DNA from 2 places in the Streptomyces sp. NBC_01635 genome. Region 2 is predicted to be linked to the other one. Evidence: riboswitches for the same ligand, from Rfam matches in the RefSeq annotation. Region 2 holds a riboswitch; the other holds the start of a gene.

Region 1 (15,915 bases), 1.3 Mb from region 2:
ACGCCTACGAGAAGGCCCCCGACCAGGAGCACTTCCTCGGCGTGGAGCAGACCCGCGAGCTGTTCAGGAAGGCGTTCGCCGGGGGCAACCGCCGCCGCTGGCGGCTCAACCACTCGCCACTGTTCCTGGACTTCCTCGAGGGCAGGGTCGACTTCCCGTGCACCGCGTGGGCGATCCCGAACTACTCGCTCTTCGGCTGGCAGCGTCCCTGCTACCTGATGAGCGACGGCTATGTGCCGACGTACCGGGAGTTGATCGAGGAGACCGACTGGGACAAGTACGGCCGCGGCAAGGACCCGCGCTGCGCCAACTGCATGGCGCACTGCGGCTACGAGCCCACCGCGGTCCTCGCCACCATGGGGTCCCTGAAGGAGTCCCTGCGCGCCCTGCGCGAGACGGTCTCGGGAAACGGGGAGTGACGCCGTGACCGCTGTCTCCCTCGGGGTCCCCGAGGTGCCGGTCCGGCCGCTGGCTCGGCGCCGCAGGAGCCGGAAGATCCAGGTCGGGTCGGTGGCGGTGGGCGGGGACGCGCCGGTGTCGGTGCAGTCGATGACGACGACGCGGACCTCGGACATCGGGGCGACGCTGCAGCAGATCGCGGAGCTGACGGCGTCGGGCTGTCAGATCGTGCGGGTGGCGTGTCCCACGCAGGACGACGCGGACGCGCTGGCGACGATCGCGCGCAAGTCGCAGATTCCGGTGATCGCCGATATTCACTTCCAGCCGAAGTACGTGTTCGCGGCGATCGAGGCGGGCTGTGCGGCGGTGCGGGTGAACCCGGGCAACATCAAGCAGTTCGACGACAAGGTCAAGGAGATCGCGAAGGCGGCCGGGGAGCACGGCACGCCGATCCGGATCGGGGTGAACGCCGGCTCGCTGGACCGGCGGCTGCTGCAGAAGTACGGGAAGGCGACGCCGGAGGCGCTGGCGGAGTCGGCGCTGTGGGAGGCGTCGCTGTTCGAGGAGCACGGCTTTCGGGACATCAAGATCTCGGTCAAGCACAACGATCCGGTGGTGATGGTGGAGGCCTACCGGCAGCTGGCGGCGCAGTGCGACTATCCGCTGCACCTGGGGGTGACCGAGGCGGGGCCGGCGTTCCAGGGCACGATCAAGTCGGCGGTGGCGTTCGGGGCGCTGCTCTCGCAGGGGATCGGGGACACGATCCGGGTGTCGCTGTCGGCGCCGCCGGTGGAGGAGGTCAAGGTCGGCCTGCAGATCCTGGAGTCGCTGAATCTCAAGCAGCGGGGTCTGGAGATCGTTTCGTGTCCGTCCTGCGGGCGTGCGCAGGTGGATGTGTACAAGATGGCGGACGAGGTGACGGCGGGTCTGGAGGGGATGGACGTGCCGTTGCGGGTGGCGGTGATGGGCTGTGTGGTGAACGGTCCGGGGGAGGCCCGGGAGGCCGATCTGGGGGTGGCGTCCGGCAACGGCAAGGGGCAGATCTTCGTGAAGGGCGAGGTGATCAAGACCGTGCCGGAGTCGAAGATCGTGGAGACCCTCATCGAGGAGGCCATGAAGATCGCCGAACAGATGGAAGCCGACGGCGCCGGCTCCGGCGCCCCGGCCGGTACCGGAAAGCCGGCAGTGACGGTGGGTTGAGACGAGGCACGGACCGATAGGGGGCCGAGCGTGACGATACTGGAGAGCATCAGGCAACCACGCGACCTGAAGGCGTTGTCCGAGGCGGAACTCGGTGAACTGTCCGAAGAGATCAGAGAGTTCCTGGTGCACGCGGTTGCCAGGACCGGCGGTCATCTCGGCCCCAACCTGGGCGTGGTGGAGCTCACCGTCGCCCTGCACCGGGTCTTCGAGTCACCCGTCGACCGCATCCTGTGGGACACGGGTCACCAGAGCTACGTGCACAAGCTCCTGACGGGCCGTCAGGATTTTTCCAAGCTGCGCGGCAAGGGCGGCCTCTCCGGCTACCCCTCGCGCGAGGAGTCCGAGCACGACGTCATCGAGAACAGCCACGCCTCCACGGCACTGGGCTGGGCCGACGGGCTGGCCAAGGCACGCCGGGTGCAGGGGGAGAAGGGGCACGTCGTCGCGGTGATCGGCGACGGAGCCCTGACCGGCGGCATGGCCTGGGAGGCGCTGAACAACATCGCCGCCGCCAAGGACCGCCCGCTGATCATCGTCGTCAACGACAACGAGCGCTCCTACGCCCCGACCATCGGCGGCCTCGCCGACCACCTCGCGACCCTGCGCACCACCGACGGCTACGAACGGGTGCTCGCCTGGGGCAAGCACGTGCTCCGGCACACCCCCGTGATCGGCGGCACCGTCTACGAGGCGCTGCATGGCGCGAAGAAGGGCTTCAAGGACGCCTTCGCTCCCCAGGGCCTCTTCGAGGACCTGGGCCTGAAGTACGTCGGCCCCATCGACGGGCACGACATCGGGGCCGTGGAGTCCGCCCTGCGCCGCGCCAAACGCTTCCACGGGCCCGTCCTGGTCCACTGCCTCACCGAGAAGGGCCGCGGCTACCAGCCCGCCCTGGCGGACGAGGCGGACCGCTTCCACACCGTCGGCGTGATGGACCCCCTCACCTGCGCCCCGCTCGCACCGGCCGGAGGCCCGTCCTGGACCTCCGTCTTCGGCGAGGAGATCGTCCGCGTCGGTGAAGAACGCGAGGACGTGGTGGCGATCACCGCCGCCATGCTGCATCCGGTCGGCCTGGGTACCTTCGCCGAGCGGTTCCCGGACCGGGTGTGGGACGTCGGCATCGCCGAGCAGCACGCCGCCGTGTCCGCGGCGGGCCTGGCGACGGGCGGCACGCACCCGGTCGTCGCCGTGTACGCCACCTTCCTCAACCGCGCCTTCGACCAGCTGCTGATGGACGTGGCCCTGCACCGCTGCGGGGTCACCTTCGTCCTGGACCGGGCCGGCGTCACCGGCGTCGACGGGCCCTCGCACAACGGCATGTGGGACCTGTCGGTGCTCCAGGTCGTGCCCGGTCTGCGCATCGCCGCGCCACGCGACGCCGACCGGCTGCGTGCCCAGCTGAGGGAGGCGGTCGCCGTCGACGACGCGCCGACGCTGCTGCGGTTCCCCAAGGAGTCCGTGGGCCCGGCCGTCCCGGCGCTCGACCGGATCGGCGGCACGGACGTGCTGCACCGCGCCGGCGATCCCGAGGTGCTGCTGGTGTCGGTCGGCGTCATGGCGCCCGTCTGCCTCCAGGCCGCCGAACTGCTCGAGGCACGCGGTACCGGGTGCACCGTGGTCGACCCGCGCTGGGTCAAACCCGTCGCACCCGAACTCGTCGAACTTTCCGCGCGGCACCGGCTCGTGGCCGTTGTCGAGGACAACAGCCGTGCGGCGGGCGTGGGTTCGGCCGTGGCGCTGGCGCTGGGCGACGCGGATGTCGATGTACCGGTACGGCGGTTCGGCATTCCGGAGCAGTTCCTCGCGCACGCCAAGCGCGGTGAGGTGCTGGCGGACATCGGCCTGACGCCCGTCGAGATCGCCGGCCGGATCGGCGCGAGCCCGGCCGTGGGCCGGGAGCGGCGGTCCCCGGGGGAACCGTCCGAGAAGCAACGGGAGCAACAGCCATGAACACCGTGGAGTCCACCCCGGAGCCCTCGCGGGCCGGGGACTTCGACCTCGGCGCGCTGCTGGCCGAGCGCGGAGCCGAACGCTACGAGCTGCACACCAGACACCTCAACCACCAGCTCCCGCGCATGCTGCACACCATCGGCTTCGACAAGGTCTACGAACGCGCCGAGGGCGCCCACTTCTGGGACGCGGACGGCAACGACCACCTGGACATGCTCGCCGGATTCGGGGTGATGGGCCTGGGGCGTCACCACCCCGTGGTCCGCAAGGCGCTGCACGACGTCCTCGACGCCTCGCTCGCCGATCTCACCCGCTTCGACTGCCCGCCCCTGCCCGGACTGCTGGCCGAGGAACTGCTCACCCACAGCCCTCATCTGGACCGGGTGTTCTTCGGCAACAGCGGCACGGAGGCGGTCGAGACCGCGCTGAAGTTCGCCCGCCGCGCCACCGGCAGGTCCAGGGTCCTGTACTGCGCGCACGCCTTCCACGGGCTGACCACCGGCTCCCTGTCCGTCAACGGCGAGTCCGGATTCCGGGACGGATTCGCCCCGCTGCTGCCCGACACGGCGGTACCCCTGGGTGATGTGGACGCACTCGGGCGGGAGTTGGCCAAGGGCGACGTCGCCGCCCTCATCGTGGAACCCATCCAGGGCAAGGGTGTGCACGCGGCCCCGCCCGGCTATCTGCGCGCCGCCCAGGAACTGCTGCACCGGCACAAGGCGCTGCTGATCGCCGACGAAGTGCAGACCGGACTCGGACGGACCGGCGACTTCTACGCCTACCAGCACGAGGAAGGGGTCGAGCCGGACCTGGTGTGCGTGGCCAAGGCGCTCTCCGGCGGCTATGTGCCGGTGGGGGCCACGCTCGGCAAGGACTGGATCTTCCGGAAGGTCTACTCGTCGATGGACCGGGTGCTGGTCCACTCGGCCAGCTTCGGAGGCAACGCCCAGGCCATGGCCGCGGGCCTCGCGGTGCTGGCGGTGATGGAGAACGAGCAGATCGTCGCGAACGTCCGGGCCACCGGGGAACTGCTGCGGTCCCGGCTCGCGGCCCTCGTCGACACGTACGAGCTGCTCGCCGACGTCCGTGGCCGGGGTCTGATGATCGGCATCGAGTTCGGCCGGCCGCGGTCGCTGAAGCTGCGCGGTCGCTGGGCCATGCTGCAGGCCGCTCGGAAGGGACTCTTCGCACAGATGGTGGTGGTCCCACTGCTGCAGAAGCACAGGATCCTCACCCAGGTCTCCGGCGACCATCTGGAGGTGATCAAGCTGATCCCGCCGCTGATCATCGGCGAGCGGGAGGTGGACCGGTTCGTGGACGCCTTCACCGCGGTCATGGACGATGCCCACGACGGCGGTCTGGTGTGGGAGTTCGGCAGGACACTGGTGAAACAGGCGGTCGCCGACCGGTGAGACCGTGACGTTCCGCAGGCCGGGCGCTTTTTGCCTGTGAGGCAAACGATTTGCCCCACAGGCAAAGATGCGCCTGAATGGAGTCATGAGCTCCCCCGAGGCCGAGCCGTCGGCCGGACCGGCCGCCGCGCTCCCCGCGGTCGCGCCGCAGCTGCGCGCCCTGAGGCGTCGGGCCTCCCTGACGCTGGAGGCCGCCGCCCGCGACGCGGGGCTGTCGCCCGCCCATCTCTCCCGGCTGGAGACCGGGCAGCGCCAGCCCTCGCTGCCGATGCTGCTCTCCCTCGCCCGTATCTACGGTACGACGGTTTCCGAACTGCTCGGTGAGACGACCGCCGACCGCGAGGCGGTGACGCGCGCCGGTGACATGGAGCCGACCTCCGTGGGCGGTTGGACGTACCGGCAGGCCGGTTCCCCCGGGCGCGGGATGCAGGCCCTGCGGGTCCAGGTCCCGTACGGGGCCCAGGGCGACATCGTGCGGGTCCACCCGGGCGAGGAGTGGCTGTACGTCCTCAAGGGGCGGCTGCGGCTGCGCCTCGGGGACGCCCTGCACCGCCTCGCCCCGGGGGACAGCGCGCACTTCGACTCGCTGACCCCGCACCGTATCGCCGCCGAGGACCCCGACGGCGTCGAGCTGCTGTTCGTCCACACCCTGCTGCAGAGCCCCACGGCCGCCCTGTGCCTGGGCCCCACCCAAGGAGATGTGTCATGAAAGACCTGGAGGAGAAGTTTCCCCGCGCCCTGTGGGTGAGGCTGTTCGTCTACGTGGTGGTGGGGCACCTCTTCGCGGGTTTCATCTATCTGCTGTTCGAGCTGGGTGCGAAGCAGTAGTCCCCGGACGGACGCGGCGGGAGCCGAGTGATTCCGTGATCCCCCGGCCGAGCACCTGCTCGGCCGGGGGATCACTCAGTCCAGCATGCGCTCGCGCAGCCGCTCCCGGTTCTCGGGGGTGAGCCCGAGTCCCTGCTCGAGGTAGGGGTCCACCCCGCCCCAGGTCTCCTCGATCGTCTCCAGCGCGGCCGACAGGTACTCGGCGCGGGCGTCGAACAGGGGGTCGAGCAGTTCCATGACCTCGGGGGAGTAGGCCGAGGCGGAGGTGCCGCTGCGGCGCACCTTGTAGCGGCGGTGCGCGGCGCTGGACTTCAGGTAGTCGTCGTAGATCGCGTCCCGTTCCACGCCCAGCGCGAGCAGCGTCACCGCCACCGACAGGCCCGCGCGGTCCTTGCCCGCCGCGCAGTGCATCAGCGCGGGCACACTCTCCTCGGCGAGCGAGAGCAGCACCTGGGAGTGCTCGGCGGTGCGTTGCCTCACCGTCATGCGGTACGAGGCGATCATCCGCTCCGCCCCCTTGCCGCCGGCGAGGATCGAACGGAGCTGGTCCAGGTCCCCGTCGCGGACCATCCTCCAGAACTCGGCGCCGTCGGCCGGGTCGCTCAGCGGCAGGTTCACATTGCGCACGCCGGGCAGTTCGATGTCCCGCCCGTCCAGCTTGTGGTCGGCCGCGTTGCGGAAGTCGAAGACGGTGTGCAGCCCCAGGGAGGACAGGAAGGCGGCGTCCTCCTCCGTGGCGTGCGCGAGATGGCCACTGCGGAACAGCGCCCCGTGCCGCACCCGGCGGCCGTCGACGGTCGGCAGACCGCCCACATCACGGAAATTGCGCACTCCGGTGAGCTCGGGTTCGGTCGACGGGATCTGCTGCGTCACGGGGGCCCCTCTCCCACTCTGCGCCGCCGGCGCGTCGGCGGCGGGCGTCACCCGACGATACGACATGCCGAGCAGGGGCGATGAGGTGGCGACGGGGCCGTCGGAGTGGAGGCAGGGCCGTCCCGGGGAGCCCCGGTGCGGAGCCGCCGGCGCGGACGGACCCGTGCCGCCGGCCTCACGCCCCGACCCGGCCGAACCGTCCAAGGATTCACCTATTGGTACGTTCTGTCCGTTTAAGGAGTTTCGCCATAACGTGCCACCATAGAGGGGGAGATGGGAATGGGGTGGTGAGCATCGTCATAGAGGTGACGATGTGTTGTCGCCATGTTCACGTAATTCCGGCATTTCGCAAGGGGGTTCGGGGGGTGTCGAAAATTCTGGGCGACTCTGGGTGACGGTTTTCAGGGCAATGGATCACGAAAGCACACCTTCGGTCAGAAGATCGTGCTTGTCCCTTTGCGTCTCGGTCGCCTACGTTCGCCATCGATCCGGACGGACGCCTAATCCTGCCGCTGTCCGGAACCTTCACCCTCTGACCCGTATATGGCAGGAGCGGGGGACCCACAGGTACGACTGCCTGTTCCGGTCTCCGGAACGGCTTGGGGTTAAGTCGCGTTCTCGACGCGGCCGGGCATCTCCAGTCCGCACCCGACAGCTCACCTCGTAGGCGCCGGAGAGGAAATTCGTCATGCCCGCAAAGGGTAAGCACCGCCGTCCCAGCGCTTTGCGTTTCACCCGTTCCATCGCCGTCGCCGGGACCGGTGGCGCCGTACTCGCCCTGCCGCTCCTCGGCGCCACCGGAGCGAGCGCCGCCACTCCGCAGGCCGCCCCGGAAAAGGCCGTCCAGTCGTATTCCGTCGCCGGCAAGGCGTCTGACGGCGTGAAGGCGGACGGTGGCAGGAACGGCGAGGTCCGCACGTACATCGTGAAGGGCGGCGACTACCTGGCGAAGATCGCCGAGTCCGAGAACGTCGACGGTGGCTGGAAGCAGCTCTACTCCGACAACCGTGAGGCCGTGGGCGACGACCCGTCGCTCATCCACCCCGGCCTGAAGCTCTCGGTCGACGGCAAGGCCGCCGCGACCAGTGCGCCGAAGAAGCCCTCTTCTTCCGAGACGCCCTCTTCATCTGCTCCGTCGGCTCCGTCCTCCGCGTCGAAGCCGACGACGGCCGGCAAGGCCTCCGGGCAGTCCGCGCCGAAGTCCTCCTCCGGCTCGACCACCGCGAAGCAGGCCGCGACCACCTCCGGTTACAGCTCGCCGGTGCCCGGCGGCGGCCTCGGCACCGCCTACAAGGTGGCCGGCAGCATGTGGTCCAGCGGCTACCACACCGGTGTCGACTTCGCCATTCCGACCGGCACCTCCCTGAAGGCCGTGGGCGCGGGCACCGTCGTCTCCGCCGGCTGGGCCGGCTCGTACGGCAACCAGGTCGTCATCAAGCTGAACGACGGTTACTACGCCCAGTACGCCCACCTGTCCTCGCTCTCCGTCTCGGCCGGCCAGACGGTGAGCGGCGGCCAGCAGGTCGGCCTCTCGGGCTCCACCGGCAACTCGACCGGTCCGCACCTGCACTTCGAGATCCGCACCACGCCGAACTACGGCTCGGACCTGGACCCGGTCTCCTACCTCCGCGGCAAGGGCGTCTCCATCGGCTGACCCCCGAGGCAACCTGCCTGACGCGCCGAAAGGCCGGACCCCGATCCCCGGGTCCGGCCTTTCGTGCGTCCGGTGCGCCCGGTGTGCTCATAAAGGTGGAGGGGTGGGGAATGCCGGGGGTGCCGGGGGTGTTCCGTGCGTCACGTTGCTCGCCGATCAACGTCCCTGCCCGGAGGGCTATTCCGGATTGGCCGATGCTTCGCGAGTGGCTTATCTCACCGTCCGTCAATGCCTTCCTACGGTCGCGTAGGTCACATTCGAAGGTGAATCATGTCCGGTTGTGGCAGACGATTCGAAGAATGACAGCAAGGCAGTGATCGGGTCGTACGTGGCGGTGGGGGACAGCTTCACCGAGGGCGTCGGCGACCCCGGTCCCGACGGGGCATTCGTCGGCTGGGCCGACCGATTCGCGGTGCTTCTCGCCGACCGGCGTCCCGAAGGCGACTTCCGGTACACAAATCTCGCGGTGCGCGGAAAACTGCTCGACCAGATCATGGCCGACCAGCTTCCGCGGGCCGTCGAACTGGCCCCCGCACTGGTTTCCTTCTGTGCGGGCGGCAACGACATCCTGCGTCCCGGCAGTGACCCGGACGAGGTGGCCGAGCGTTTCGAACAGGCGATCGCCGCACTCGTGGCGGTCTCCGGCACGGTTCTGGTGACCACCGGGTTCGACACCCGTGGCGTGCCCGTGCTCAGGCACCTGCGCGGCAAGATCGCCACCTACAACGGGCATGTGCGGGCCGTCGCCGACCGGTACGGCTGCCCGGTGCTCGACCTCTGGTCCCTCAGGAGCATCCAGGACCGCAGGGCCTGGGACACCGACCGGCTGCACCTGTCGCCCGAGGGGCACACGCGCGTGGCGCTCCGCGCGGGACAGGCCCTCGGCCTGGACATCCCGGCCGATCCGGAGCAGGTCTGGCCCCCACTGCCGCCCCGCGGCAACCTCGACGTCCGGCGGGACAACGTCCAATGGGCGCGCGAGTACCTGGTGCCGTGGATAGGGCGCAGGCTGCGGGGGGAGTCGTCGGGGGACCATGTGACGGCGAAGGGCGCGCTGTCCCCGGACGACATCAAGGAGCGCATCGCCTCGGTGGCGTGACGCGGGGTGGCGTGACGCGGGCCGGGAGGGCGCGGGGTGGGGGAGCGCGGGGCGGGGGAGCATGTGCGGGCACGGCCCGTGCCAGGGGTGTCCGCGTTCCCGGTTCGGCGGGCCCGCCCGGACAACTCCTCCTGCTCCGGCCCTCTTCCGGGCCGGCGGGACCCGGACACCGGGACCCGAGCACGCGGGCGAAGGCGGCGACCACCGGCTCCTCCTTCGTCGAGAAGTGAGGGGACACGTGCACGGTTCCGGGGCGCTTTCCGGTCGGTGAGACATCCTGGCGCCGGGCCGGCCACACATAATGGAATGTCTGACCGACTCCACTGGGAGGCATTGTGGCCGGTACCCGTTCCCAGAGCCCCGGGCTCCGTGCGCTACGGCCCGCGGCCTTCGGTGCGGACCCCACCGGTGAGCGCATGGCGCGTATCCGCAGGTCCCCGCACTACCGGGACGGCGTGTTCCAGAACCCCGAAGGCCCCACCCGGCTCCGGCCCCCGGGCTCGTCCCGGGACCTGGCGAAGACCTACTTCGACAAGGACACCCGGTCCCGCCGTGCCCCGCACGGCGCCCTGCCGGTGCATGCCACCACCCTCGCCGACCTGGCCCGCCCGCCCGCCTCCGGGCTGCGCCTGACCTGGATGGGCCACTCCAGTGTGCTCGCGGAGATCGACGGGCGGAGGGTGCTGTTCGACCCCGTGTGGGGCGAGCGCTGCTCCCCGTTCCCCTTCGCCGGCCCGAAGCGGCTGCACCCGGTACCCCTGCCGCTGGCCGCGCTCGGTCCGGTCGACGTCGTCGTGATCTCGCACGACCACTACGACCACCTGGACCTGCCCACCGTCAAGGCGCTCGCCGGCACGGACACGCTGTTCGCCGTACCGCTCGGTGTGGGCGCCCATCTCGAGCACTGGGGCGTCTCCGCCGACCGGCTGCGCGAACTGGACTGGCACGAGGCGACCGGGATCGGCGGACTCACCCTCACCGCCACCCCGGCCCGCCACTTCTGCGGCCGGGGCCTGCGCAACACCCAGCACACCCTGTGGGCCTCATGGGTCGTCGCGGGTGAGGAGCACCGCGTCTACCACAGCGGCGACACCGGCTACTTCGACGGCTTCAAGGACATCGGCGCCACCCACGGCCCCTTCGACGCGACGATGATCCAGATCGGCGCGTACTCGGACTTCTGGCCCCAGGGGCACTCGGACCCGATTCCGGGACCTGGCTCCTGGCCGGAGATCCACATGAATCCCGCAGAGGGTCTCCAGGCCCACCTCGACCTCCAGCAGGGCCGGCCGGGCGGGGTCCTCCTGCCGATCCACTGGGGCACCTTCAACCTGGCACCGCACCCGTGGGCGGAGCCCGGCGAGTGGACGATGGCTGCGGCCGACGCGGTCGGGCAGCCCGCCGCCTTCCCCGTTCCTGGCCTGCCGTTCGAGCCCGCCGGGGAGCTGCCGGCCGAACCGTGGTGGCGGGGTGTGGGACACGTCCCGAGCCGCAAGTGGCCCTTGCCCGACCCCGTCAAGGACTCCTCCCACGAGGGCCTGGACCTGGTGGGGGAGGAATGAGCCTTGGCCTTGATCGCTACGGTGAGTGATATTTTCGCGAGGGGCACGCTGGGCGGAGAGGAGTCCCGAAGGGTCCTCCGGTAGGGCGGCCGGGCGGAAGGACGAGGGCCGGGGAGCTTTGAGCTCCCCGGCCCTCGGTGTTTCCCGATGACCGCCTCTGACCAGGTCGGATCGAGTGGTGACTGTTCTTTGACGAGTGAGTGACGGGTTTATCGGTCTGTCGTACGAAGCCTCATACCAGAGCGGGACGCCGTCCGTGTGAGTTTGTCAACTGACCACCGCACGTGATGCGGTGGTGACTACGGTGAGTGTCGGTCGGGTGACGCATGGCCGACGCCCTCGGTCTTTCGAGGCGCCCCCGACCGGTACGGCGACACCACGACGACACCCGTCGCTCGGCGCATCGCGCCACGGGGTCGCGCCCATCAGATCGGATCAGGGAGCGGGGACCGGTACGTGCAGGCAGAAGGCGGACGAGGGAGAGGACGGGGTGACACACCCCGCCGCTCGGGCCCGGCCGGCGCCTCGGGCGTGACCAGCGGGTCGCCGGCAGCCGCGGCTGCCCCGGGCGGGCCGTCGGCCGGGGCACGCGCGGGTGCCGACAACGGGCGTCCGCCCGCCGCGCGCGGCGACGAGCCGCGCGGAGCACGGAACCGGTCCCGCGCGCCCGGCGGCCGCGGCCCCACGCGGTCCCCCGGCACCCAGGACCGACGGACCAGTTCGAGGACACCCATGCCCGATCTCCGCGCTCCCGCCGGTCCGCCCTCCCGCACCGACCGGCGGGAGGGCGGACGGCACGGGCGCCCACCCGCCCGGCCCGCCCTCGCGTACCCCGAGGCGCAGATACGGCCCCAGTTGCTGCGGCTCGCCGTCCTGCCGCCCGTGGCGGTCGCCCTCAGCGCCAGCGCCGCCGTGCTCTTCCTCGTCCGCTCCACCGGCGTACGGCCGGGCGCGACCCTGTGGGGTGTGCTCGGTGGCGCGGTGTCGGTGACCCTCGCCGGCATCGTCATCGCCGCCGTGGCCGCCGACCGCGCGGCCCGGTCCGTGCACGACCGCATCGAGAGCCTGCGCCGGAGCACGGCCCGGCGCGAGGCCGACCTGCGCGCTCTCGTGGACACCCTGCGCCGTGGCGACGGCCCGCCACCGCGCACGCAGCCGGGCGGGACGCCCCGAGACGCCGACGACTTCGACCGGCTCGCCGCCGACCTGTCCCGGGCCCATGACAGCGCCGTCACCGCCGTCGTCCAGGCGTCCCAACTCTCCAGCCAGGCGGGCAGCGAGCAGAAGCTCGAGGTGTTCGTCAACCTGGCCCGGCGCCTGCAGTCCCTGGTGCACCGCGAGATCTCCATCCTCGACGAGATGGAGAACGAGATCGAGGACCCCGACCTGCTCAAGGGCCTCTTCCACGTCGACCATCTCGCCACCCGCATCCGCCGGCACGCCGAGAACCTCGCCGTGCTCGGCGGGGCCGTCTCCCGGCGGCAGTGGAGCAACCCGGTCTCCCTGACCGAGGTGCTGCGCTCGGCCATCGCCGAGGTCGAGCAGTACTCACGGGTCAAGCTGGTGCCGCCGATCGACGGCACCCTGCGCGGGCACGCCGTCGCCGACGTCATCCACCTGCTCGCCGAACTCGTCGAGAACGCCACGCTGTACTCCGCGCCGCACACCCAGGTGCTGCTGCGCGCCGGATTCGTCACCTCCGGGCTCGCCGTCGAGGTCGAGGACCGCGGGCTCGGCATGCCCGTGGACGAGCAGGAACGGATGAACGCCCTGCTCGCCGACCCGGACCAGGTCAATGTCGCCAGCCTCCTGGCCGACGGGCGCATCGGCCTGTACGTGGTCTCGCAGCTCGCGCGGCGGCACGGCATCCAGGTCCGGCTCCAGAACAACATCTACGGCGGAGTCCAGGCCGTGCTCGTGGTGCCGCAGGCACTGCTCGGCGCCGAGCAGTGGTCCTCGGGACCGGGCGCGGGCGAGGGCGAGGGCCGGCCGGCCGAGGGCGACGCGGGACCGGGCCCGCGGGACATCGGCGGGCCGACACACCGGCCCGCGCATGCCGTGCCCGCACCCGGGAGCGCTCCGCTGCCCGGCCCCGCCGGGTACGGGAACGGGGACGGACCATGGCCGCAAGAGCCCCAGGCAGGCACCGATCCCTACGCCGGACCCGGCCCGCAGACCCGACCCGATCTGCGGACGGGACCCGATGCGGGGACGGACCTCGCACAGCAGACCGGATCCGGCTCGCTGCCGGAGCCCGGGAGCGGAACGCCCCTCCCCCCGGTCTCGTCCCCCGGCGTACCGGCGGCACGGAGCCACGACCGGGCCGGCGCCCCGGCGGCCCCGACGGGCCCCGGCGGCGTGGCACCGCCCCTGCCGCTGCGTGGCGCCCGCGCGGTGCGGCCCAATCCGGCCGAGGCCGTGCCCGGCGTCACCCCGGACGACCGGCAGACCCTCGAGGAGAGCGGGATCGGGACCGCACCCCTCACCCCGCGCAGCCCCACCGTGCGCGGCACCATGGGCAGACCCCAACTGCCCCGCCGCCGTGCCCAGGAACACTTGGTGCCCCAGCTCCGCGACGGTCCCACGCCGCGTCAGGACACCGACCACGTCGTCGGGCACGACCCCCACCTGATGGCGGCCTTCCGGCGGGGCGTCAGTCTCGCCGAAACCCAACAGCACATGGACATGGGCCACATGGGCGGCGACGACCTGGACCGTAACGACCCGGCCCACGACGACACGAGGCACGACGACATGGGCCGTGTCGAGACAAGGAGCGTCGACACGGGCCGTGGTGACACGGCCGAGGACCACAGGATGGGCGACCACCTGGTGGGCGACTACAGGGCGGGAGGCCACATGGCGCCCGTGTCCATGCCGCTCTCGTCACCCACGGGCGAGCGCTTCGACCCCACCGCCCGTCCCATGGACGCAGGTCCCACGGACGCCCGTCCCATGGACATCCCCTATGCGGACGCCCACCGCATGGACCCGCACCACACGATCAAGGCTCACGCGACGGAGTCCCACACCGTGGAGTCCCACACCGCCGACGCGCGTCCCCCGCATACGGCGTCCCAGGAGGCGCGCGGCGGCCACGACGGTGTGCCCGCGCCCCGCACCGACCACCCCACCGCACGGCACGACGGGAGCGCACCCGCCGGATGAGCACGCCCGCACCCTATGGGGCCCCCACCTTTCCGCCAGCCCCCGGCCCCGGCGCTCCCGCAGACCTTCGTACCCCAAGGAGTCGATCCACCATGGCGAGCGATGCGCCGACCGCCCACGTTTCCGATCTCGACTGGCTGATGAGCGGCCTCGTGCAACGGGTGCCGCACACCTCCAGCGCCGTGCTGCTCTCCTGCGACGGACTGGTGAAGTCCGTGCACGGCCTCGACGCGGACAGCGCCGACCACATGGCGGCCCTGGCCTCCGGCCTCTACTCCCTCGGCCGCAGCGCCGGAGTCCGCTTCGGCGCGGGCGGCGACGTACGCCAGGTCGTCGTCGAGCTCGACTCGATGCTGCTGTTCGTCTCCACCGCGGGTTCCGGCACCTGCCTCGCGGTGCTGGCCGGCCGCGAGGCCGACGCGGCGGTGCTCGGCTACGAGATGGCCATGCTGGTCAAGAGCGTCCGGCCGTACCTGGTGACCGCCCCCCGGCAACCCGCCGTCGAACCGCCGGCGATGAGGCCTTGAACGTGGCGGCGGCCGGTGACGGCCCCTGGCTGGACGACGCGGCCGGGCGGCTGGTGCGCCCCTTCACCGTCAGCGACGGCCGCACTCGCCCCACCGTCGAACTCGACCTGATGTCACAGGTGATGGCCACCGGGGCCACCCCCTTCGGCTACCTCGGCCCCGAGCACGCGCAGGCACTCGAACTGTGCCGCGCGCCCCTCCCGGTCGCCGAGGTGGCCGCCCACCTCAAGCTGCCGCTGGCCGTCACCAAGGTGCTGCTGGCGGACCTCGTCGACAGCGGAGGCCTCACCACCAAACCCCCCGTGTTCGACCGCAACCCGACGGACCGGGCCCTTCTGGAGGCAGTGCTCGATGGACTACGACGACAGCTCTGACCACGGCGCCGGCGCCGACGTGTTCCCCACCGCGCTCAAGATCCTCGTGGCGGGCGGGTTCGGCGTGGGCAAGACCACCTTCGTCGGCGCGGTCAGCGAGATCGCACCGCTCAGCACGGAGGAACTGCTCACCACGGTCAGTGCCGCCACCGACCGGCTCGACGGCATCGAGAACAAGGTCGAGACGACCGTGGCGATGGACTTCGGCCGCATCACCCTGGACCAGCACCATGTGCTCTACCTGTTCGGCACACCGGGCCAGGAACGGTTCTGGTTCATGTGGGACGAACTCTGCGAAGGCGCCCTCGGCGCGGTCATCATCGCCGACACGCGGCGCCTGGAGGAGTGCTTCGCCGCCGTCGACTTCTTCGAGCAGCGCGGTCTCGGCTTCATCATCGCCGTCAACGAGTTCGACGGCGCCTTCCGCTACGACCCCCAGGAGGTACGCGCTGCCCTGGACCTGCCGGACGAGATCCCCGTCGTGTGCTGCGACGCCCGGATCTCCAGCTCGGGCGTCCAGACCCTGCTGACGCTGGTCCGCCACCTCATCGCCCACGCCCCGGCCACCGCGACGGGGTACGGCGCCCACATGTGATCCCCACACACCCACACGGAGCCCGTATATGACATGTGCCCACATCCAGGGAGCCCGCCCATGAGCTACGACCCGCCGCGTCCGGCCGGTCGTCTGCTGCTCACCCCCGAGGACAAGGAGGCCCCGGCCCGCACCGAGCGGCTGCGCCGGCTGGGACTGGGCGAGCGCCCCGAGCCCACACTCGACGCCTTCGCGTACGGCCTCTCCGAGTTCACGGGGGCGGCGTACGCGATGGTCAACTTCCTGGGGCAGGAGGGGCAGTTCTTCGCCG
Region 2 (15,915 bases):
TCATCGGTGTTCCTCCGGAGCGGTGCCGTCGTCCCGGTGGTCCGGCTCGCCGGCGTCGTCCTCGCCGCCGTCGGGTTCGCCGAGGTCGTCGTCGTTTTCCGCGCCCGGTCCGGTCACCTCGTCGGTCCCGGCACGCTGGCGGGCGATGTCGATGCGGCGGTCCTCCACGTCGTCGCGCACCTCGTCGCTGCCGGACAGTCGCCAGGAACGGTAGGCGAGGGCCATCAGGAACGCCGTGAGGCCGAACGTGATGACGATCGACGTCAGCGCCATGGCCTGGGGCAGCGGATCGGCGGGCTCCGCCGGGTTCACCGGCTGCTGCCCTTCCAGTACCGGGGGCCGGCCGGGGGTGCCTCCGGCGACCAGGAGCAGCATGTTGGTGCCGTGGCCCAGGAGGATGAAGCCGAGGACGATCCGCATCAGGGACCGTTGCAGCATGAGGTGGAAGCCGATCGTGAACAGGCCGCCGACCACGACGGCCATCGTCACGTCGAGGGTGTTCACCGTGTTGTCCACCGCGCCGGTCATCGAGCGGATCCCTCCTCGTTCCGGACCGCCGTCCCGCCCCGGTCCAGCGAGACGCCCACCGCCGACAGGAGCTTGAGGACGACACCGACCACGAGCAGGTAGACGCCGACGTCGAGGAACAGGCTGGTCGCCCCCTTCACCTCACCCACCAGCGGCAGGTGCCATGTCACCAGGTCGCTGTCCAGCGGCGTACCGCCGACGGCGAGCGGCGCCAGGGCGACGACCGCCGCGATCACCAGGCCCGTGCCCGCGATCGCGACCGGGCGCAGGCGTACGGCGGCTCCGAGGTCGGCCTGTCCGCCGACGAGGTACCGCAGGACGAACGCCAGCCCCGCCACCAGGCCGCCGGAGAATCCTCCGCCCGGCCGGTAGTGCCCGGAGAACAGCAGGAACAGCGAGAGCACCAGGATGGAGGGGAAGAGCAGCCGAATGGCCACTTCCAGCAGGACCGAGCGCTCGCCGCCGGGGCGTTCGCCGGCTCCCGGAAGCCAGGTCTGCCGGGGCTCGTCCCAGTGCGTCGTGGGGAACCGGGCGGGCGGCTCCTCGTCGACGGCCCGTACCGCGTCGCGGTCGCGGAACCGGACCAGGCTGCCGACTCCGACCGCCGCCACGAGCACGACCGAGATCTCGCCCAGCGTGTCCAGGGCCCGGAAGTCGACGATGATCGCGTCGACGACGTTGTAGGCGCCCGTCTCCGCCGCTCGGCGCAGGTACCCGGTCGAGATCACCGGAGCCGTACGGGCGGAGGCCGCCGCCAGCGCGAAGCAGGTGACGACGGCGCCGACCCCGACGGCCACCGCGCCCCGCAGCACCCGCCCCGGCACCGACGTGCGGCCGGGATCGAACCGGGACGGCATCCGGCGCAGCACCAGCACCACGACCACCAGCGTCATCGTCTCGACCAGGAACTGGGTGAGCGCCAGGTCCGGGGCCCCCCGCACCAGGAACAGGCCTGCCGCTCCGTACCCGACGGCCCCGGTCAGCAGGATGGCGGTGAGCCGGTGCCGGGCGGTCACCACCGTGGCGGCGGTGGCCAGCATCACCACGGCCAGGACCGGTTCGAGCGAGTACCGCCACAGGGGCGGTGACCCCAGGGACGGTGCCGCCGCCACGAGTGCCGCGCCGGGCACCGCGACGACCGTCGCGAGCAGCACGGTCAGATAGACGGGCAGCGAGCCGACCTGGGTGTGCCGGGTCAGCGTCACGGCCAGCCGGTCCACGCCCTCGATCACGCGGTCGTACGCGCGCTGCACGTCGGGCAGGCGCGGCAGCCGGGCGGGCACGGCACCGCGGCGCAGGAGCGCGTGGATCAGCACACCGACGACGAGCGACAGCGCCGACAGACCGAGCACCGGTGTGAACCCGTGCCACAGGGACAGTTCGTACGGTCCGTCGGCTCCCGGCGGATAGGCGTCGGCGTAGACCGTGGTGAGGGCCGCCGTGCCGGAGTACGCCACGCCCAGCACCAGACCCGCCGCGGACAGCACGGCCACCGGTACGACGAATCCCGGCTCCGGGCTCCGTACGGCCCGCGCCGCCTTTTCCGACGGCCGCCCGCCGAAGGCGCCGTGCAGGAACCGTGCCGCGAACGCCACGGTCAGCGCGGAGCCGCACACGAGCACCACTGTCAGCTGGTAGTGGCGGGCGAGTTCGGTGCCGTGCAGGAACGCGTCCAGGGCCGCTTCCTTGCCCAGGAAGCCGACGAGGGGCGGCAGACCGGCCATCGACGCGGCGGCGAGTGCCGTGACGCCGAACAGCACGGGCAGACGGCGGCCCAGTCCGGACAGCTCCCGGATGTCGCGCGTGCCCGTCTGGTGGTCCACGATCCCGACGGACAGGAACAGCGCCGACTTGAACGCCGCGTGCGCCAGCAGCATCACCAGCCCGGCCAGCGCCGCCGTCCGCGTGCCCGCGCCCAGCAGGGCGGTCAGCAGACCGAGTTCGCTGACGGTTCCGTAGGCGAGGAGCAGCTTCAGGTCGGTCTCGCGCAGGGCCCGCCACGCGGCCACCACCATGGTGGCGAGTCCCACGCCGAGCACCATCGGCCGCCACGGCGTCACCTCGGCCAGGGCGGGCGCCAGCCGGGCCACCAGGTAGACCCCGGCCTTGACCATCGCCGCCGCGTGCAGGAAGGCGCTGACCGGTGTGGGGGCGACCATCGCCGCGGGCAGCCAGCCGTGCACCGGCATCTGCGCGGACTTGGTGAACGCGCCGATCAGGACGAGCACCACGGCGGCGGGGACCGCGCCGCCCCGTGGGGGGTCGGCGAGGATCGCCGAGACGCGGTACGTGCCGGCCTCCTGGCCCAGCACGATGAAGCCGAGCAGCATCGCCAGGCCGCCGGCCGCGGTCACCAGCAGGGCCTGCCGGGCGGCACGCCGCTGCACCGCCCGCGCCCCGCGCCCCGCGATCAGCAGGAAGGAGGCGACCGTGGTCAACTCCCAGAAGACGTACAGCACGAAGAGGTTGTCCGCCAGCACCAGTCCGATCATCGCCCCGGCGAAGGCCAGCAGCAGGGCGGCCAGCCGGCCGGCGTCGCGCTCGACGTAGTACCGGCAGTACAGGAGCACCAGGGCTCCGACGCCGGCCACCACCCACAGCATCAGCAGCGACAGGGCGTCCAGGCGCAGGTCTACCGTCAGGCCGAGCGACGGAGCCCAGTACAGGGACTCCTGGTACGCGCCGCCGTCCAGGACGCGCGCCGCCCGTGTGCCCGCCCAGGCCACGGTCGCCAACGGCACCAGGGCCGCCACGAACCACATCGCACGGCCGAGCCGCTTCTCCCACCAGGGCATCGACACTGCGGCCGCCGCGTAGGCGGCCAGCAGGACCAGCACGTCAGCACCAACTCCTTCGCGCCGGCCGACCGCTGACGTACGGTCGGGCCCCGCCGCTCAATCCTGGAGATTATGTTCGGTTTGTCACTATTTCGCTCTGCAGTGCTCTGTGTAGCAGGGGGAGCCGTCGGGCGGGGCACCGCCGCGCCGGACGCGAGGCCCGCCACGCGGCTCCGCTCGGGGCGCGGCGAGCCGCACGGGCCCCGGCCTCGCGCTCAGCCGATCGGTGCAGAGCAGGGCGGAAGGAGCGGCGGAAGGACCGGCAAGGGCTTCGGCACCCCGGGACCGGTGCGGGCGATGTGCCGGACGAGGGGGGAGCCGATCCCGTCGGCGTCGAGGGCCCCGAGGTGCATGCCGTTCTCTCCGTTCATCGGGCGGGCCGGTCCGGTCGTACCCGTACAGCGGCCCGAAGGCCGTCCCGGGCGGGAAGCCGTCGCGGCCGGCGGGCCGGTCCCGTGCCTGCGGCAGGTGCCGCTGCCGGCCGGAAGCACGGGTAGCCCGCTCGACGCACCGTCAAACACACGGCGACCTGCCGTGTTGAAACGCCCAGGGGGTCACGCCGCTCTCAGTACGCCGGGAGGGTCCGGGGGCCGAGGTCGTCACGGACGGGGGGCGGGGCCAGGCGTACGGAGGCGCTGAGGACGCTCACCCCGTGGGTGGCGACGACGACCGGCTCCAGGCCGACCGCGACGACCTCGGGATGGTCGTCGACCAGCCGCGACACCCGCAGCAGCAGCTCCTCCAGAGCGGGGGTGTCGACGGGGGCCGAGCCGCGCCAGCCGAACAGGAGGGGTGCGGTCCGGATCGACCTCACCAGGGAGGCCGCCTCCCGGTCGGTGACCGGGATCAGCCGGTGCGCCATGTCCCCGAGCAGCTGCGACGGGGCACCGGCGAGCCCGAAGGAGAGCGCGGCTCCGGCGGCGGGATCGATCACCGCGCGAACAATGGTGTCGACACCGCGCGGTGCCATCCGCTGCACGACGGGGCTCAGTTCCTCGGGCGTGCCGAGCTGCTCCGTCAGCTCGGCGTAGGCCCGGCGCAGTTGCTCCTCGTCCGCCAGGTCCAGCCGTACGCCGCCCAGGTCGGCGCGGTGCCTCAGGTGCGGGGCGGTCACCTTGAGGGCCACGGGCCGGCCGAGGGTGCGGGCGGCCTCGACGGCGGCGTCGGCGGTGGGCGCGGGGAGGGCGCGGTGGACGTGGATGCCGTAGGCGCCGAGCAGCGCGCGGGTCTCCTCGGTGCCGAGGGTGAGGCTCTCCCCGCGCGTGAGCTGCGCGTCGATGAGGGCGGCGGCGCTCCGCTCGTCGATGTCCTCGTACCCGGGCACCTTGCCGGGGTCGGCGGCGTCCCGTCGCCACTGGGCATAGGCGACGGAGTGGGCGAGGGCCCGGACCGCGCGCTCGGCGGCGGGGTAGGCGGGGATGAGGTGGGCGTCCTCGGGGAGGCTCACGGGGGTGAGCGGGGCGGACGGGACGGCCGGACCCTGTGGAGTGGCCCGCGTCGACGCGGTGACCGGCGTCGTCGCGGTGGGCGGGCGCCTGCCGTCGGGCGGGGCGGGGTGCGTGGCCTGCGTTTCCGGGCGGGCCGGGGCCGGCTGCGGGGCCGTGCTGGCCGCCGCCGACAGGGCCTCGGCCAGGCCGCCGAGTTCCACGTGGACGACCAGGACCGGCTTGGACGGGGTCGCGGCGGCGGCCGAACGCAGCGCCCCGGCGAGTGCCGCGTCGTCGGTGGGCGGCTCTCCCAGCGCCGGAATCGCGGTCACCACCACGGCGTCGCAGGTGTCGTCGGCCAGTGCCCGGGACAGCGCCGCGTGGAAGTCCGCCGCCGACGCCCCGGTGGTGAGGTCCAGCGGGCGGTGCGGGCGCAGCCCTTCGGCGAGGCAGGCGTCGTAGGTGAGCAGCCCCAGGGACTCGGAGTTGCCCAGGATCGCCACCCGGGGTCCGGACGGCAGCGGCTGCCGGGCGAGCAGCAGACCCGCGTCGACCAGTTCCGTGATGGTGTCCACCCGGATCACCCCGGCCTGCCGCAGCAGCGCGGAGACGGTGGCGTGGGGCAGGCGCGTCGCGCGCACGGCGTGCCCGCGGGGTCCGGAGCCGTGACGGGCGCCCTGGACCACGACCAGGGGCTTCACCGCCGCGGTACGGCGGGCGAGGCGGGTGAACTTGCGGGGGTTGCCGATGGACTCCAGGTACATCAGGGCGACATCGGTGTCCGGGTCGTCGTACCAGTACTGCATGACGTCGTTGCCGGAGACGTCGGCCCGGTTGCCGGAAGACACGAAGGTGGACACGCCCGTGACACCGGTGACTCCCCCGCCGCGCCGGTGCAGCCGTGACAGCAGGGCGATGCCGATGGCTCCGGACTGGGCGAACAGGCCGATGCGGCCGGGCCGCGGCATCCGCGGCGCGAGCGAGGCGTTCAGGCGTACCTCCGGGGAGGTGTTGATGACGCCGAACGCGTTCGGTCCGATGATCCGCATGCCGTACGAGCGGGCCTGGCGGACGAGGGCGCGCTGGCGCTCGCGGCCGTCGGGGCCCGCCTCGGCGTACCCGGCGGACACGACGACGATCCCCTGCACTCCGTGTTCGCCGCATTCGGCCACGGTCTCGGGGACGTCGTCGGCGGGCACCGCGACGACGGCGAGGTCGACCGGGCCGTCGATGTCCCGCACCGAGCGGTGGGCGGGCACCCCGGCGGCTCCGTCGAGTTCCTTCCGATCCGGCGGGAGGGCCTTGTTCACGGCGTACAGGCGGCCGGTGAATCCGGCGTCCCGGATGTTGTCGAGGAGGCTGCGGCCCACGCCGCCGGGCGTGCGGCCGGCGCCGATGACGGCGACCGAGCCCGGGGCGAGCAGCCGCTGCACCGAGCGGGCCTCGGCGCGCTGCTCGCGCGCCTGCTGCACGGCCAGGGAACGGTCGGTGGGTTCGAGGCCGAACTCGAGGCGGACGACGCCGTCCTCGAAGCTGCGCTTCTGGGTGTACCCGGCGTCCGTGAACACCTTGATCATCTTGCTGTTGGCCGGCAGCACCTCGGCGGCGAACCGGCGGATGCCGCGCTCCCGGGCGACAGCGGCGATGTGCTCGAGCAGGGCGGAGGCGATGCCCCGGCCCTGGTGGGCGTCCTGCACGAGGAAGGCGACCTCTGCCTCGTCGGCCGGCGACGACGCGGGCGCTCCGTCGGGGCCGATCCGGTCGTAGCGTACGGTGGCGATGAACTCACCGCCCACGGTGGCCGCGAGTCCCACCCGGTCCACGAAGTCGTGGTGCGTGAAGCGGTGCACGTCCTTGGCGGACAGGCGGGGGTAGGGCGCGAAGAAGCGGTAGTACTTCGACTCGTCCGACACCTGCTCGTAGAAGCTGACCAGACGCTCGGCGTCGTCGACGGTGATGGGGCGTACGCGCGCGGTGCCTCCGTCGCGCAGCACCACGTCGGCCTCCCAGTGGGCGGGATACTCATGCCGGTCCGAGGAGGTCTGCATGGCCCCCAGAGTACGGCTCGCGTACGGTGACGGCGCGAGGCAGTCCGTGGGGCACGGGCCGGACCGAGGCCGCGGTCGGGTGCCGACGGGAGCGTGAGCGGGTGCCGCTCCCGGCACCGCTTCCGGGGCCGCTCCCGGGGCCGCTCCCCGGCATGGTTCGCCATATGGGAAACTGGTCTAGACAACCTGAACTCCGAAGGGCAGCAACACATGGCTGAGCGCCGCGTCAACGTCGGCTGGGCCGAGGGCCTCCACGCCCGCCCCGCCTCCATCTTCGTCCGATCCGCCACGGCCACCGGCGTTCCGGTGACGATCGCCAAGGCCGGCGGCAACCCCGTCAACGCGGCCTCCATGCTGGCCGTTCTGGGCCTGGGCGCCCAGGGCGGCGAGGAGATCGTCCTCGCTTCCGACGCCGAGGGGGCCGACGCCGCCCTGGACCGACTGGCGAAGCTGGTCTCCGAGGGTCTCGAGGAGCTCCCCGAGACCGTCTGATTTCTGCGCCCGAGCCGGCGCCGCTCTCGCGGAACCGGTTGCGCGCCGTCCGGTTTCCTCAATGGATGGTTACGGTTCTCTGTGGCTCACAGATACCGGCCCGCACCACCGAAAGGCCTGCCCGAATATCGCCGGGCGGGCCTTTCTCTTTCCCTTTTCGAGCACAGCAAGAAATGCCCTGGAAGCGCGCTCCCTTTTGTATACGGCACCCGCGTTAAGAGCGCAGGCTCGGCGTGTTTACGGGATGTTGCGAGTCCCTCACGCCCTCCGCGCGGGCCGTCCGGTCCGCGCGCTCGGCCCCGCCAGCCCCGGCGGTGAAGCGCAGACGGTGGGCGGCGGCGGCACGCTCGGTGTGCAGCGCCATGACCGCACGCGCGCGCTCACCGTCCCCGCGCACCACGGCGTCCACGACCGCGCCGTGCTCCGCCCAGCACTCCACGGGGTCCCTCGTCCCCCGCACCTCGTACATCCAGCCGATCTTGTGCCGGAGCCGGATCAGCGTCGACGTCAGCGCCGGGCTGCCGGACGCCTGGGCGAGCGTCTCGTGGAACCAGCCGCCCAGGGAGCGCAGGTCGTCGCTGTGGCCCTGGCGGGCCCGCCCCTGACCCAGCCGGACCAGGCCGCGCAGCACCTTCAGGTGGGCCTCGGTGCGGCGCTGCGCGGCGCGGGAGGCTCCGAGCGGCTCCAGCAGCAGCCGCATCTCCAGCAGGTCGGCGGCCTCCTGCTCGGTGGGTTCCGCGACGCACGCGCCCGCGTGGCGCCGGGTCACCACGAAGCCCTCGGCCTCCAGGGTGCGCAGGGCCTCCCGGACGGGGACGCGCGAGACGCCGTAGCGGCGGGCGAGGAGTTCCTCGGTGAGCCGGCCGCCACGCTCGTAGACACCCGAGACGATGTCGTCCCGGATCGCCGTGCACACCGAGTGCGCCGGAATACGCATGACCGACCTCCGAATTAATCCCCGCATAACGTCAACGGGCGACGCCTGTTCCGTGACTCTATTGCAACGCGCGGGAATTTCCGACGGCGAGCCGGAAATCATGTTCGTTTTTGGACAACGGGCGGTCCGCCGGAAACCTCGAAAGCCCCGGCCCGCAGAGCGGTCCGGGGCCATTCCACGGAAAGCGGACACCCGCGGTGTCAGGGGATCCCGCGGACGTCGAGGCGCATACGGAGGCCGGGGGTACGTGCCCGGTCAGAGGTTCGCGCCGTGCGCGCGGAGGTACGCGACGGGGTCGATGTCGGAGCCGTACTCGGCGGTGGTGCGGGCCTCGAAGTGCAGATGCGCGCCGGTGACGTTGCCGGTGGCGCCGGAGACGCCGATCTGCTGTCCCGGGGTGACCTGCTGACCCACCGAGACACCGACGGACGACAGGTGGCCGTACTGGGTGTACGTGCCGTCGTGCATCTTGATCACGACGTGGTTGCCGTAGGCGCCGCCCCAGCCGGCCTCGACGACGGTGCCCATGCCGACCGAGAGCACGGGGGTGCCGCTCGCGGCGTGGAAGTCGACACCGGTGTGGCTGCCGGAGGACCAGACGGCGCCGCCGGACAGGTAACCGGTCGAGACGTAGGAGCCCGCGATCGGGGACACGAAGGTGTTGAGACGCTTGCGCTCGGCCTCCCGCGCTGCGCGTTCCTCGACTTCGCGGGCCTGCTCGGCCTCCTCGGCCGCCCTCTCCCGGGCAGCTTCCTCGGCGGCTTCGCGGGCGGCGGCCTGGGCCGCCTCGCGCGCGGCCTCGTGCTGGGCGGCCGCCTGGGCGTCGATCTGGGCGGCGACCTCGTCACCCAGGGTGATCACGGGGGTGAGGCCGGTCTGTTCCGCGAGGGGTTCGGCGGCGAGCGCCGGAGCCGCGAGGGAGCCGATGACACCGGTGGTGGTGAGGGCCGCGACGCCCGCCACCTTGGCGGTGCCGCGATGCACGCGGCCGGGACGGCGGTGCTTCCCGGGGGCGCGGGTGAACGCCATGTACAGGGTGGTCCTTTCCTTCCCTCTCGCCTACCGGGTTAGCTGACGGGTTCGGAGCAGGAAGGTCTCCTACGGGCCCCCTCGCGACACGCGCGGGCGTCCGATTCACCCCAGGGACGGTTGGGTCCCCGGCTCCCCCGGCTCGCGCCGTAGGGGGACTCGGCGATGACTGTCCGGTGCCGCGGGTGCGGCGCACTGCCCGACGAACAGACCGCATGAAGCTAAGCGGGACGCGTTTCGATTCCCAAACGAATCCCGGCTTTTGTAGCGCATCCCACAGGGCAGACAGGCGCCTCCCACCCCAATTCGGGCATAAGCGGGCCCTGGTGACTTTCACGTCACCAGGGCCACGCGCAGGTGCGCTCCACCGGGTGTCCGCGGGGCCCTCGCAGCAGACTGCCCCCAGCGGCGTTCCGATCGCTGACAGGCCGTCTACTCGGCGGCCACCACGGCGACTTCACCGATGCCGAGCGCCTCGACGGGCTCCTTGATCTTCGCCGCGTCGCCGACCAGCACGGTCACGAGACGGTCCACCGGGAAGGCGTTCACCACCGCCGCGGTCGCCTCCACGGTGCCGGTGGCGGCGAGCCGCCGGTACAGCTCGGCCTGGTAGTCGTCGGGCAGGTGCTGCTCCACCTGGTCGGCCAGGGTGCCGGCGACGGCTGCGGCGGTCTCGTACTTGAGCGGCGCCACACCCACCAGGTTCTGCACGGCGACGTCGCGTTCGGCGTCGGTGAGGCCCTCCGCGGCGAGGGTGCGCAGCACCGTCCACAGGTCCTGCAGGGCGGGCCCGGTGTTCGGGGTGTCGACGGATCCGCTGATGGCGAGCAGCGACGCGCCGGTGCCGTCCGGGGCGGACCTCAGAACCTGGGCGAACGACCGTACGCCGTAGGTGTAGCCCTTCTCCTCGCGCAGGACGCGGTCCAGCCGGGAGGTGAGGGTGCCGCCGAGGCAGTAGGCGCCGAGCACCTGCGCGGCCCACACACGGTCGTGCCGGTCCGCTCCGACGCGGCCGATGAGCAGCTGCGTCTGCACGGCGCCGGGGCGGTCCACGATCACGACCCGGCCGGTGTCGTCGGCGACGACCGGCGGAACGGGCCGCGGCTGGGCGGCCGATCCGGTCCAGGCGCCGAGGGTGTCGCCGAGCAGCTCGTCCAGGTCGGTGCCGGTGAGGTCGCCGACGACCACCGTGGTGGCGGTCGCGGGGCGGACGTGCTTCTCGTAGAAGGCTCGTACGGCCGCCGAGTCGATGACCGCGACCGTCTCCTCGCTGCCCTGGCGCGGGCGGGACATGCGCGACGTCGCCGGGAACAGCTCCTTGGAGAGTTCCTTGGCGGCGCGGCGGGAGGGGTTGGCCAGCTCGTGCGGGATCTCGTCGAGGCGGTTGCGGACGAGGCGCTCGATCTCGCTGTCGGCGAAGGCGGGCGCCCTGAGGGCGTCGGCGAGCAGCCCGAGTGCCTTGGCCAGCCGTGAGGCCGGCACCTCGAGGCTCAGACGGATGCCGGGGTGGTCGGCGTAGGCGTCCAGGGTGGCGCCGCAGCGCTCGAGCTCGGCGGCGAACTCCTCGGCGGAGTGCTTGTCGGTGCCCTCGGAGAACGCCCGCGCGGTGATCGTGGCGACACCGTCGAGCCCGGCCGGCTCAGCCTCCAGGGGCGCGTCGAGCAGCACCTCGACAGCGACGATCTGCTGGCCGGGACGGTGGCAGCGCAGCACCGTCAGACCGTTGCCGAGGGTGGTGCGCTCGGGGGCCGGGAAGGCCCAGGGCCGGGCCTCGCCCGCCTGCGGCTGGGGGTGGAAATCCATCGTGGCGAGCTCGGTCACTTCGCCGTCTCCTCGTTCTCGTCGGTGCCGGCGGCCGCGGCTTCCTCGGCGCCGGCGGCTTCTTCGGACTCCCCGGCCCCGGAGGCGACGGGCTCGTAGACGAGCACCGCGCGGTTGTCGGGACGCAGGCGGGCCTTGGCGACCTCCCGGACGTCCTCGGCGGTCACGTCGAGGATGCGCCCTACGGCGGTGAGGGCGAGCTGCGGGTCGCCGAACAGGACGGCGTACCGGCACAGCTCGTCGGCCCGGCCGGCGACGGTGCTGAGCCGGTCCAGCCACTCCCGCTCCAGCTGCGCCTGGGCGCGCTCCATCTCCTCGGCCGTGGGGCCCTCCTCGGCGAACCGGGCGAGCTCCTCGTCGATCGCGGCCTCGATGACGGGCACCTCCACGTCACCGGACGTCTTCACGTCCAGCCAGCCCAGGGAGGGCGCCCCGGCCAGCCGCAGCAGGCCGAATCCGGCCGCCACGGCCGTACGGTCCCGTCGCACCAGCCGGTTGTAGAGCCGCGAGGACTCACCGCCGCCGAGGACGGTGAGCGCCAGGTCCGCCGCGTCGCTCGCGCGCGTGCCGTCCTCGGGCAGCCGGTAGGCGGCCATCAGCGCACGCGAGGGGACCTCCTCCTCGACGAGTTCACGCAGCTCCTCGCCGATGATCCCGGGCAGCGAGCCGTCGCGGGGCTCGGGCTTGCCGTCGTGGGACGGGATGGAGCCGAAGTACTTCTCGATCCAGGCGAGCGTCTGCTCCGGGTCGATGTCACCGACGACGGAGAGCACGGCGTTGTTGGGCGCGTAGTACGTGCGGAAGAAGGCGCGGGCGTCCTCCAGGGTGGCCGCGTCCAGGTCCGCCATCGAGCCGATGGGCGTGTGGTGGTACGGGTGGCCCTCCGGGTAGGAGAGGGCGGTCAGCTTCTCGAAAGCCGTGCCGTAGGGGACGTTGTCGTAGCGCTGGCGGCGCTCGTTCTTGACGACGTCCCGCTGGTTCTCCATGGACTCCTCGTCCAGGGCGGCCAGCAGGGAGCCCATGCGGTCGGCCTCGAGCCAGAGGGCGAGCTCCAGCTGGTGGGTCGGCATGGTCTCGAAGTAGTTGGTCCGCTCGAAGCTGGTGGTGCCGTTGAGCGAGCCTCCGGCCCCCTGGACCAGTTCGAAGTGGCCGTTGCCCTTCACCTGGCCGGACCCCTGGAACATGAGGTGCTCGAAAAGGTGAGCCAGGCCGGTGCGGCCCTTGACTTCATGACGCGAGCCGACGTCGTACCAGAGGCACACCGCCGCGACGGGGGTCAGGTGGTCCTCGGAGAGCACCACGCGCAGGCCGTTGGACAGCCGGTGCTCGGTCGCTGTCAGGCCGCCGGAGCCTGCCTGGGCGGTGGCCGTGTGACCCATGGGCATGTATGTCCCTTCGATCGCGGAGGCGGTCGTCGCATCCGCCGTTTGTGCCGGTCCTGCCACTGTATGCAAGCGTGCGGAGCACCGGCGAAGTTCCCGGAGGGGACCGGGTACGCCGAGAGCGAGAACCGCGGATACGGGTGGGACGGCACGGTACTCATGGGGTTCGTGGGGTGTACGGGACCGCACTGGACAGGGGATCACGCCGCGTACGAGGCGCGCGCCCGGTGCCGGCGCGCCCCGGTCGCGCCGGGTGCCCCGCTCGCGGCGCCGGCGGGAGGTGCGCGTACTCTGCCGGCACCCCGCCCCGGCCCCCGGCGGAGGACAGCGGCGGGGGTCATGGTCCCGGTTGTCGGTGCGGCGGTCCACAATGGTCCGCGTCAGATACCGTCCCACGCTTCAGCAAGGAGCCGGCAGCGATGGCCCGCCGCAGCACGAAGACCCCGCCGCCCGACGACTCGTACGAGGAGCGGATCCTCGACATCGACGTCGTCGACGAGATGCAGGGCTCCTTCCTCGAGTACGCGTACTCGGTCATCTACTCCCGCGCCCTGCCGGATGCGCGCGACGGCATGAAGCCGGTGCACCGGCGCATCGTCTACCAGATGAACGAGATGGGCCTGCGGCCCGACCGCGGCTACGTGAAGTGCGCACGCGTGGTCGGCGAGGTCATGGGCAAGCTGCACCCCCATGGCGACACGTCGATCTACGACGCCCTGGTGCGCATGGCGCAGCCCTTCTCGATGCGGGTCCCCCTGGTCGACGGCCACGGCAACTTCGGCTCCCTGGGCAACGACGACCCGCCGGCCGCCATGCGGTACACCGAGAGCCGGATGACCGAGGCCACGAGCCTGATGACCGAGTCCATCGACGAGGACACGGTCGACTTCGCACCCAACTACGACGGCCAGGAGCAGGAGCCGACGACCCTGCCCGCCGCGTTCCCGAACCTCCTGGTGAACGGCGCGTCGGGCATCGCGGTCGGCATGGCCACCAACATGCCGCCGCACAACCTCCGCGAGGTGATCTCGGCCGCCCGCCACCTGATCCGGCATCCGAACGCGGACCTCGACGCCCTGATGAAGCACGTCCCGGGCCCCGACCTGCCCACCGGCGGCAGGATCGTCGGCCTTCCGGGCATCCGGGACGCGTACGAGAAGGGCCGCGGCACCTTCAAGATCCGCGCGACGGTCACCGTGGAGGAGGTGACCGCCCGCCGCAAGGGCCTGGTCATCACCGAACTGCCGTTCTCGGTGGGCCCGGAGAAGGTGATCGCCAAGATCAAGGACCTGGTCGGTTCGAAGAAGCTCCTGGGCATCGCCGACGTCAAAGACCTCACCGACCGCGCCCACGGTCTGCGGCTGGTCGTCGAGATCAAGAACGGCTTCGTACCGGAGGCGGTCCTGGAGCAGCTGTACAAGCTGACCCCCATGGAGGAGTCCTTCGGCATCAACAACGTGGCCCTGGTGGACGGCCAGCCCCTCACCCTGGGCCTCAAGGAGCTGCTGGAGGTCTATCTCGACCACCGCTTCACCGTGGTCCGCCGCCGCTCGGAGTTCCGCCGCGGCAAGCGGCGCGACCGTCTGCACCTGGTCGAGGGCCTGCTCACGGCGCTGCTGGACATCGACGAGGTCATCCGCCTGATCCGCTCCAGCGACAACTCCGCGCAGGCGAAACAGCGTCTGATGGAGCAGTTCTCGCTGAGCGAGATCCAGACCCAGTACATCCTGGACACCCCCCTGCGCCGCCTCACCAGGTTCGACCGCATCGAACTGGAGGCGGAGCAGGAGCGGCTGAACGCGGAGATCGAGGAGCTGACCCGCATCCTGGAGTCGGACGCGGAGCTGCGCAAGCTGGTCTCGTCCGAACTGGCCGCGGTGGCGAAGAAGTTCGGTGACGACCGCCGTACGGTCCTGCTGGACGGGTCCGCCACCCCGGTCGCCGCCGTGCCGCTTCAGGTGGCGGACGACCCGTGCCGGGTGCTGCTCTCCGACACGGGCCTGATCGCCCGCACGGCGGACGCGAAGCCGTTCCCCAAAGGCGCGCACGCCAAGCGGGTCAAGCACGACATGATCCTCTCGGCGGCGCCGGCCACCGCCCGGGGCGAGGTGGGCGTGGTCACCTCGACGGGGCGTCTGCTGCGGCTGAACGTCGTCGACCTCCCGCAGCTGCCGGAGTCGATGCCGACCCCGAACCTCTCGGGCGGGGCGCCGATTTCGGAGTTCGTCTCCCTGGAGGACGACGAGCGGGTGATCTGCCTGACGACGCTCGACGAGGCGTCGCCGGGCCTCGCCCTCGGCACGGAACAGGGCGTCGTCAAGCGGGTGGTGCCCGACTACCCCTCCAACAAGGAGGAACTGGAGGTCATCACCCTCAAGGAGGGCGACCGGATCGTCGGCGCCGTCGAGCTGCGCACGGGTGAGGAGGACCTGGTCTTCGTCACCGACGACGCACAACTGCTGCGCTACCAGGCCTCGCAGGTCCGCCCGCAAGGGCGTCCCGCCGGCGGCGTGGCGGGCGTCAAGCTCGCCGAGGGCGCGAAGGTCATCACCTTCACGGCGGTCGATCCGGGGACGAACGCGATGGTGTTCACGGTCGCCGGCTCGCGCGGCACGCTGGACGACTCCGTCCAGACGACGGCCAAGCTGACCCCGTTCGACCAGTTCCCGCGCAAGGGCCGGGCCACCGGCGGGGTGCGCTGCCAGCGGTTCCTCAAGGGCGAGGACTGCCTGTCCCTGGCCTGGGCCGGCCCCGCCCCGGCCCGCGCCTCCCAGAAGAACGGGACGCCGGTCGACCTGCCGGAGCCCGACCCGCGCCGCGACGGCTCGGGAGTGCCGCTGCCGAAGACGGTGGCGGTGGTGGCGGGGCCGGTCTAACCCTGCGGGTCCTCCTGGCCCTGCGGGTCGTCGGGCTCCTGCACGTACCGCAGCACGCCCCACATGCCCTGCTCGTCGGCGTGTGGGGCACCGGGGGTAACGGAGGCGTCGGGGACTTCGCCACCGCATACCTCCTCCAGTTCCTTGCGGAGGGCGGCACTGTCGATACCGGTCCCGATGAGCACCAGCTGCGTGAGCCGCTCCGCACCGGCCGGCCAGGGCTCCGGGTAGAACCTCAGGAACCGCCCGACGGCATGCACGGCGTACCGGTTCACGGTGTCGTAGGACCCGAAGTCGACATATCCCTTGATCCGGTAGAGCCCTTCCGGGCGGCTGTCGAGGAACCGGATCAGCCGCCGCGGGTCGAGCGGCGCGGCGGAGGCGAAGGACAGACTGTCGTACCGGGCGTGCAGATGGCCGGCGTGCTCGTCGGCGTCGGGTCCGTGCCGGTGCAGGTCGTCGAAGGAGAGCTGCCCGACGCGTTCTTCGGCCGGTCTGCAGTCGAAGAGGAGTTCCGGGTCGACACGGCCGTACGTGG

Evidence for each region. A riboswitch is a leader RNA that binds a small molecule or an ion and turns the genes downstream of it on or off. The one in region 2 is predicted to bind cyclic di-AMP.
Region 1: linked by a shared signal. The riboswitch ahead of OHB56_RS37000 (peptidoglycan DD-metalloendopeptidase family protein) and the one ahead of OHB56_RS30950 (M23 family metallopeptidase) in region 2 are both predicted to bind cyclic di-AMP.

The regions. Positions count from the first base shown of each region.
Region 1 covers NZ_CP109277.1:8,001,989-8,017,903, forward strand. Annotated here, with positions in the region: gene hpnH (adenosyl-hopene transferase HpnH) at 1-419, shown strand, start outside; gene ispG (flavodoxin-dependent (E)-4-hydroxy-3-methylbut-2-enyl-diphosphate synthase) at 424-1,599, shown strand; gene dxs (1-deoxy-D-xylulose-5-phosphate synthase) at 1,630-3,552, shown strand; gene OHB56_RS36980 (aspartate aminotransferase family protein) at 3,549-4,964, shown strand; gene OHB56_RS36985 (XRE family transcriptional regulator) at 5,050-5,673, shown strand; gene OHB56_RS36990 (DUF6126 family protein) at 5,670-5,792, shown strand; gene OHB56_RS36995 (tyrosine-protein phosphatase) at 5,868-6,665, opposite strand; cyclic di-AMP (ydaO/yuaA leader) riboswitch at 7,185-7,350, shown strand; gene OHB56_RS37000 (peptidoglycan DD-metalloendopeptidase family protein) at 7,354-8,319, shown strand; gene OHB56_RS37005 (SGNH/GDSL hydrolase family protein) at 8,633-9,418, shown strand; gene OHB56_RS37010 (MBL fold metallo-hydrolase) at 9,754-10,980, shown strand; gene OHB56_RS37015 (ATP-binding protein) at 11,713-14,148, shown strand; gene OHB56_RS37020 (roadblock/LC7 domain-containing protein) at 14,241-14,675, shown strand; gene OHB56_RS37025 (DUF742 domain-containing protein) at 14,678-15,049, shown strand; gene OHB56_RS37030 (ATP/GTP-binding protein) at 15,027-15,644, shown strand; gene OHB56_RS37035 (GAF domain-containing protein) at 15,705-15,915, shown strand, end outside.
Region 2 covers NZ_CP109277.1:6,671,993-6,687,907, reverse strand. Annotated here, with positions in the region: gene OHB56_RS30975 (Na(+)/H(+) antiporter subunit C) at 1-528, opposite strand; gene OHB56_RS30980 (Na+/H+ antiporter subunit D) at 1-4, opposite strand, end outside; gene OHB56_RS30970 (Na+/H+ antiporter subunit A) at 525-3,365, opposite strand; gene OHB56_RS30965 (GNAT family N-acetyltransferase) at 3,931-6,840, opposite strand; gene OHB56_RS30960 (HPr family phosphocarrier protein) at 7,051-7,332, shown strand; gene OHB56_RS30955 (GntR family transcriptional regulator) at 7,547-8,269, opposite strand; gene OHB56_RS30950 (M23 family metallopeptidase) at 8,525-9,298, opposite strand; cyclic di-AMP (ydaO/yuaA leader) riboswitch at 9,311-9,473, opposite strand; gene OHB56_RS30945 (pitrilysin family protein) at 9,731-11,119, opposite strand; gene OHB56_RS30940 (pitrilysin family protein) at 11,116-12,504, opposite strand; gene OHB56_RS30935 (DNA topoisomerase IV subunit A) at 12,921-15,377, shown strand; gene OHB56_RS30930 (CobW family GTP-binding protein) at 15,374-15,915, opposite strand, start outside.